Linked DNA regions of Amorphoplanes digitatis. The protein of the gene in region 1 interacts with the protein of each later gene in a pairwise test. Links are inferred from orthologs where the notes say so. Each region holds a gene or a part of one and is shown on either strand. Other genes may lie near its edges.

Evidence for each region.
Region 2: the proteins of BJ971_RS30495 (region 1) and BJ971_RS03995 interact in binary tests that used the Escherichia coli proteins (3 or more experiments, as listed by UniProt). The link is inferred for Amorphoplanes digitatis from one-to-one orthologs.

The regions. Positions count from the first base shown.
Region 1 is NZ_JACHNH010000001.1:6,977,846-6,981,136, reverse strand. The notes cover bases 288-3,268. They hold BJ971_RS30495 (sulfurtransferase TusA family protein), read right to left. Parts: upstream 1,894-3,268; coding sequence 1,681-1,893; downstream 288-1,680. Other genes in these bases: BJ971_RS30490 (cysteine desulfurase family protein), read right to left, coding at 1,890-3,035; BJ971_RS30500 (P-loop nucleotide/nucleoside kinase family protein), read left to right, coding at 1,193-1,705; BJ971_RS30505 (carbohydrate kinase family protein), read left to right, coding at 288-1,186. Also shown: iron-sulfur cluster insertion protein ErpA, read left to right, coding at 1-71; more of BJ971_RS30505, read left to right, coding at 203-287; ctaC (aa3-type cytochrome oxidase subunit II), read left to right, coding at 3,274-3,291. UniProt on the Escherichia coli protein: Sulfur carrier protein involved in sulfur trafficking in the cell. Part of a sulfur-relay system required for 2-thiolation during synthesis of 2-thiouridine of the modified wobble base 5-methylaminomethyl-2-thiouridine (mnm(5)s(2)U) in tRNA.
Region 2 is NZ_JACHNH010000001.1:857,744-860,976, reverse strand. What follows is about bases 309-3,231. They hold BJ971_RS03995 (cysteine desulfurase family protein), read right to left. Parts: upstream 2,397-3,231; coding sequence 1,221-2,396; downstream 309-1,220. Other genes in these bases: BJ971_RS03990 (electron transfer flavoprotein subunit alpha/FixB family protein), read right to left, coding at 2,501-3,231; mnmA (tRNA 2-thiouridine(34) synthase MnmA), read right to left, coding at 309-1,178. Outside these bases: BJ971_RS04005 (methionine synthase), read right to left, coding at 1-70; more of mnmA, read right to left, coding at 63-308; more of BJ971_RS03990, read right to left, coding at 3,232-3,233. UniProt on the Escherichia coli protein: Master enzyme that delivers sulfur to a number of partners involved in Fe-S cluster assembly, tRNA modification or cofactor biosynthesis. Catalyzes the removal of elemental sulfur from cysteine to produce alanine.

The DNA.
Region 1 (3,291 bases):
ACGCGCAGGGTTTCACGATCGACAACCCGAACGCGCAGAACTCGTGCGCCTGCGGCGACTCGTTCCACTGATTGTCACCGACAGGGCCGGACCCGGTTACGGGGCCGGCCCTGTCGCATGTCCGCCAGATGACGCGCGGATGTCGTCCGAGCCGGGTGCCGGTAGGCTCACCCGGTAATCGCACCCGACCTCGAGGGCCGACATGAAGATCGCCGTTACCGGCTCGATCGCCACAGACCACCTGATGCACTTCCCCGGCAGGTTCGCCGAACAGCTCATCGCCGATCAGCTGCACAAGGTCTCGCTCTCCTTCCTGGTCGACGACCTGGTCGTGCGGCGCGGCGGCGTGGCGTCGAACATCGCCTACGGGATGGGCAAGCTCGGCCTCAGCCCGATCCTGGTCGGGGCGGTCGGCGCGGACTTCGCCGACTACCGGTCCTGGCTCGAGCGCCACGGCGTCGACTGCGACTCTGTGCACGTCAGTGAGATCGCGCACACGGCACGCTTCGTCTGCACCACCGACGACGACCTCAACCAGATCGCGTCGTTCTACGCCGGCGCGATGAGCGAGGCCCGCAACATCGAGCTCGCGCCGGTCGCCGCGCGCGCCGGCGGGCTCGACCTGGTGCTGGTCAGCGCCAACGACCCGGCCGCCATGATCCGCCACTCGCAGGAGTGCCGGGCCCGCGGCTACTCGTTCGCCGCCGACCCGTCGCAGCAGCTCGCCCGCATGGACGGCAGCGACGTGATGACGCTGATCAGCGGCGCGGACTACCTGATGACGAACGACTACGAGCGCTCGCTGCTGGAGACCAAGGCCGGTCTGACCGGCGAGCAGGTCCTCGAGCAGGTCAAGATCCGGGTCACCACGCTGGGCAAGGACGGCGTCGAGATCACCGGCCGCGACATCGAGCGCATCCACGTGCCGGTCGCCCGCGACGTCATCCCCGAGGACCCGACCGGCGTCGGCGACGGCTTCCGGGCCGGCTTCTTCGCCGCCCTGGGCTGGGGCGTCGGCCTCGAGCGTGCCGCGCAGGTCGGTTCGCTGGTCGCGGCCCTGGTCCTCGAGACCGTCGGCCCGCAGGAATACGACGTGAAGCCGGACTTCTTCCTGAAGCGCCTCGCCGACTCCTACGGCGACGCGGCGGCCGCGGAGATCCAGCCGCACCTGCCGGCCGCGGTCTAGCCCCCGATGGTCCTCGCCGTCTTCGCCGGTCTGCCGGGAGTGGGAAAGAGCACACTCGCCCAGCAGGTGGGGGCGGTTCTGCCGGCCACGGTGCTCGCGGTCGACACCGTCGACTTCACGATGCAGGCCTACGACGTCACCGAGCCCCGTCCCGGCCATGCCGCGTACGGGGTGGTGGCGGCGCTGGCCGAGACCCAGCTCAGGATGGGTCACCACGTGATCATCGACGCGGTCAACCCGGTGAAGGCGGCCCGGCAGCTCTGGACCGAGCTCGCGGAGCACCTCGGCGTCCCGCTCCGGGTCGTCGAGGTGGTCTGCGGCGACGACGCCGAGCACCGCCGCCGGGTCGAGGCCCGCTACGCGGCCCGCGCACACGACGGCATCCCCGACTGGGTGCGGGTGCTGGAGCGCCAGTCCGAGTACGAGCCCTATCCCGGACCCCGGCTGGTCGTGGACACGTTCCTGGCCGACAAGCCGGTGGAACCGGTCGTCGACTACCTGACCCTGCGCACCTCGTAGGCGTCCGGCTCCGGGCTGCCCAGGTAGTCGTGGCCCTTCATCCGGCACCAGGCCGGGATGTCGTTGGCCGCCGCCGGGTCGTCCGCCAGCACCCGGATCACCGCGCCGACCTCGACGGACGGCATCCGCTTCGCGAGGTCGATGATCGGCAGCGGGCAGCGCCGGCCGCGGGAGTCCACCTCGATCACATCCCCGCCTCCTTCCGGATCCCGGCGACCACCCCGGGGAGCACCGCCAGGAAGCGGTCGACGTCGTCCTCGGTGGTGTCCCGGTGCAGCGACACCCGCACGTTGCCGTGGCTGAGCACGCCCATCGCCTCCAGCACGTGACTGGGCCGCAGCGTCGAGGCCGTGCACGACGAGCCCGAGGAGACCGCGAAGCCGTGCCGGTCCAGCGCGTGCAGCAGCGCCTCGCCGTCGACGTACAGACAGGAGAAGGTGACCAGGTGCGGCAGCCGATCGACGGGGTCGCCGACCACCTCCACATCGGGCACGGTCGCGGCGACGGTCGCCCTGATCTTCTCTACCAGCCCGGAAAGCCGCGCGGCCTGGTCGCGCGCCTCGGCCAGCACGGCCCGCAGGGACGCCGCGGCCGCGACGACGGCCGGCAGATCGAGCGCGCCGACCGGCCGCGGCCGGTGATGATCATCACCCGGGTACGGCGAGCGCCATCTCACACCCTTGCGCACCACGAGTACGCCGACGCCCGGCGGGCCGCCCCACTTGTGCGCGCTGGCCGTCAGCAGCGACCAGCCCGGCGGCACCGGGTGGCGCCCGATCGACTGTGCGGCGTCGACGTAGAGCGGTACCCCGGCGTCCGCGCAGGCCCGCGCCGCGTCCGCGACGGGCTGCGCGGTGCCGACCTCGTGACTGGCGCTGATCAGGGCGGCGAGCGCCACCCCGGGCACCGCGACCGCGGCGCGCCAGGCGTCCAGGTCGATCCGCCCGAGGATGTCGACGCCGACCGGCACGGCCTCGCCCAGCGCCGCGGCGTGCAGCACCGCGGAGTGCTCGACGGCCGAATGCACGAGCGTGCGGCCCGCCCGCGCGCGTCCCGCGAGCCCGCCCAGCACCGCGGCGTGTGCCGCGGCGGTGCCGGAGGAGAGGAACGTGAGCTCGTCCGGGCGTACGCCGAGGCACTCGGCGACGGTGGCCTGCGCCGCCTCCCGCAGCTGTTGGGCACGCCGGCCCGCGGCGTAGAGCCGGTCGGGGTCGGCCCAGCCGTCCTCGAGGGCGGCGAGCAGAGCCTGCCTGGCCACGGGGTGCAGGGGTGCCGCGGTCGCCGCGTCGAGGTAGGTAGGCGCACCGGCATGAACAGCCCTGAATTCCATCTTCAGGACGGTATCGTCCACATGATCAGTGGTTGCGCGGGTACCTCGATGATCGGACCCCCGGTAAACGGGTGGCCGGGCCAGGTCGAGTAGTGTGCGACCGTCGGTGACACCTTGCCGCCGGTGTCCGGATTTCGCACCGGGCGGTGCTCTAGGGAGGCAGGAGCAGGTGGTCTCAAGGAGTTCGGTCGCACGGCCGCGCGTCGTACGGCTAGCCGGGCTCGGTGTCGGTGGTGCCATGCTGCTGGCCCTGCTG
Region 2 (3,233 bases), 6.1 Mb from region 1 along the record:
CGGCGATGTCGGTGCCGGGCAGCGAGCCGAGCCCGGTTGCCGCGCCGGACGGCCAGGGGAAGTCAGGCACCTTGCTCCGGCCCGGTCAGGCCCGCGGAAACCTGCTCCGCGACGCCGGCGGCGATGGTCGCCGAGCCGAGCACGATGTCGCCGGCCGGGTCCCGGCGGTAGGCGACGATGGCCTGGCCGGCCGCGACGCCCCGGGCCGGTTCGCGCAGCCGGGCCCGCAGGCCGTCCGGGCCGACGGTCACGACGGCCGGGACCACCTCGCCGTGCGCGCGCAGCTGCACGTCGCACTCGACGGGCGTCGGCTCGCCGTGCCAGATCGGCCGGGTGGCGGTCACCAGGTCGACCGCGAGGTCCTCGCGGGGGCCGACCGTGACCGTGTTGGTCTTCGGGGTGATCGACAGTACGTAGCGCGGGCGGCCATCGGGCGCGGGGACCCGCAGGTCCAGGCCCTTGCGCTGGCCGACGGTGTAGGAGTACGCGCCGGCGTGCCGGCCGAGGACGGCGCCCGTGCGGGAGTCGACGATGTCGCCCGGCGCCTCGCCCAGCCGCGCGGCCAGGAAGCCACGGGTGTCGCCGTCGGCGATGAAGCAGATGTCGTGCGAGTCGGGCTTGTCGGCGACGGCGAGGCCGCGCTCGGCGGCCTCCTCGCGGACCCGCGCCTTCGTCGAGTCGCCGAGCGGGAAGACCGCCCGGTCGAGCTGCTCGCGGGTCAGGACGGCCAGCACGTACGACTGGTCCTTGGCCATGTCGACGCTGCGCCGCAGCAGGCCGTCGGCGCCGAGCCGGGCGTGGTGGCCGGTGACGACCGCGTCGAAGCCCAGCGCGACGGCACGGTCCAGCACGGCCGCGAACTTGATCTTCTCGTTGCAGCGCAGGCAGGGGTTCGGGGTGCGGCCCGCCGCGTACTCGGCGACGAAGTCGTCGACGACGTTCTCGTGGAACTGGTCGGCCATGTCCCACACGTAGAACGGGATGCCGATGACGTCGGCGGCCCGCCGGGCGTCCCGGGAGTCCTCGAGCGTGCAGCAGCCCCGGGCACCGGTCCGATACGTCTGCGGATTCCGCGCCAGCGCCAGGTGCACGCCGGTGACGTCGTGGCCCGCGTCACGGGCGCGCGCGGCGGCGACGGCGGAGTCGACCCCACCGGACATGGCTGCTAGCACTCGCACGTGCCCAAGCCTATCCGCAACGCCGGGGTGGCCAGGAAAGGGTCAGCGTGGGGTCTTCCACGCCGTCGCGCGGCGGGCGCGCTCGACCGCGGCGGGCAGCGCCGCGAGCAGCGCGTCGACGTCGGCGGCCGTCGAGGTGTGGCCCAGGGTGAAGCGCAGCGACGAGCGGGCCCGGTCGTCGTCCGCGCCCATCGCCAGCAGCACGTGCGAGGGCTGCGCCACGCCCGCCGAGCACGCCGAACCCGTCGAGCACGAGATCCCCTGCGCGTCCAGGAGCAGCAGCAGCGCGTCGCCCTCGCACCCGGGGAAGGAGAAGTGCGCGTTGCCCGGCAGGCGGTCGGTCGCCGCGCCGTTGTAGACCACGTCCGGCACCGCCGCCCGCACCCGTTCCACCAGGTCGTCGCGGAGGGCGGCGACCCTGGCCGCGTACTCCTGCTGGGTCTTGACCGCGGTCTCGACCGCGACCGCGAAGGCCGCGACTCCGGGGGTGTCCAGGGTCCCGGAGCGCACGTCGCGCTCCTGGCCGCCGCCGTGCAGCTGCGGGGTCGCGACGACGTCGCGGCCGAGCAGCAGCGCGCCGACCCCGACCGGGCCGCCCAGCTTGTGGCCGGTGAGGGTCAGGGCCGAGGCGCCGCTGGCGGCGAAGTCGACCGGAATCTGGCCGACCGCCTGCACCGCGTCGGTGTGGAACGGGATGCCGGCACCGGCGGCGAGCCGGGCCAGCTCGGCCACCGGCTGGACCGTGCCCACCTCGTTGTTCGCCCACTGGGTGCTGATCACCGCGATCTCGTCGCCGTGCTCGGCGAGCAGTCCGGCCAGCGACTCCGGGTCGATCCGGCCGGCCTCGTCGACCGGCAGCAGGCTGACGTCGGCACCCTCGTGGTCGCCGAGCCAGTCGACCGCGTCGAGCACCGCGTGATGCTCGACCGCGGACGCGACCACCCGGTTGCGGCGCGGGTCGGCGGACCGCCGGGCCCAGTAGATGCCCTTGGTCACCAGATTGTCGCTCTCGGTGCCGCCGCTTGTGAAGATCACTTCCGAGGGGCGGGCGCCGAGCACCGCGGCGATGCGCTCGCGGGACTCCTCGACCAGCCGGCGGGCGCGCCGGCCGGCGGCGTGCAGGGACGACGGGTTGCCGACCTCGCGGGCGGCCTCGACATATGCGTCGAGCGCCTCGGCGAGCATCGGCGTGGTCGCCGCGTGATCCAGGTAAACCATCAACGTGAAGCTTATGCCTTGAGCCGTCAACAGAAACGGTCCGGATGGATGGAGCGCGAAACGGCCCGGCGGAAGTGTCCGCCGGGCCGCGTGGAAGGCGTCGCCTACCTGCGCTTACGGATCTCGTCGTCGGCCTGGGGCACGACCTTGAACAGGTCGCCGACCACGCCGAAGTCGGCCAGCTCGAAGATCGGGGCCTCGGGGTCCTTGTTGACCGCGACGATCGTCTTCGAGGTCTGCATGCCGGCCCGGTGCTGGATCGCGCCGGAGATGCCCAGGGCCACGTACAGCTGCGGCGAGACGGTCTTGCCGGTCTGGCCCACCTGGAACTGGTGCGGGTAGTAGCCCGAGTCGACCGCCGCGCGGGAGGCGCCGACGGCGCCGCCGAGCAGGTCGGCCATCTCCTCGACCAGCTTGAAGTTGTCGGCGTTGCCGACGCCGCGGCCGCCGGAGACGACGATCGACGCCTCGCTGAGCTCGGGGCGGGAGCCCTTCTGCTCGGCGACCCGCTCGACGACCCGGGTCAGCTTGTCCGCGTCGGTGGCGGTGACCTCGAGCACGGTGACGGCCGGGGTGGCCGGCGCCGGCTCGGGGGTGACCGAGTTCGGGCGGATGGTGATGATCGGCAGGCCCTTGGTGACCTTGGACTTGACGATCGTGGAGCCGGCGAAGACGACCTGGGTCGCGGTGCCGTCGGCGGCCACCTCGACCGCGTCGGTCAGCAGGCCGTTGTCGAGCTTGACGGCGAGCCGGCCCGCGATCTCCTTGCCCTCCTGGGTCGAGGCGAGCAGCACGGCGGCGGGCTGGACCTGCTTGACCAGCTCGGCGACGGCGGTG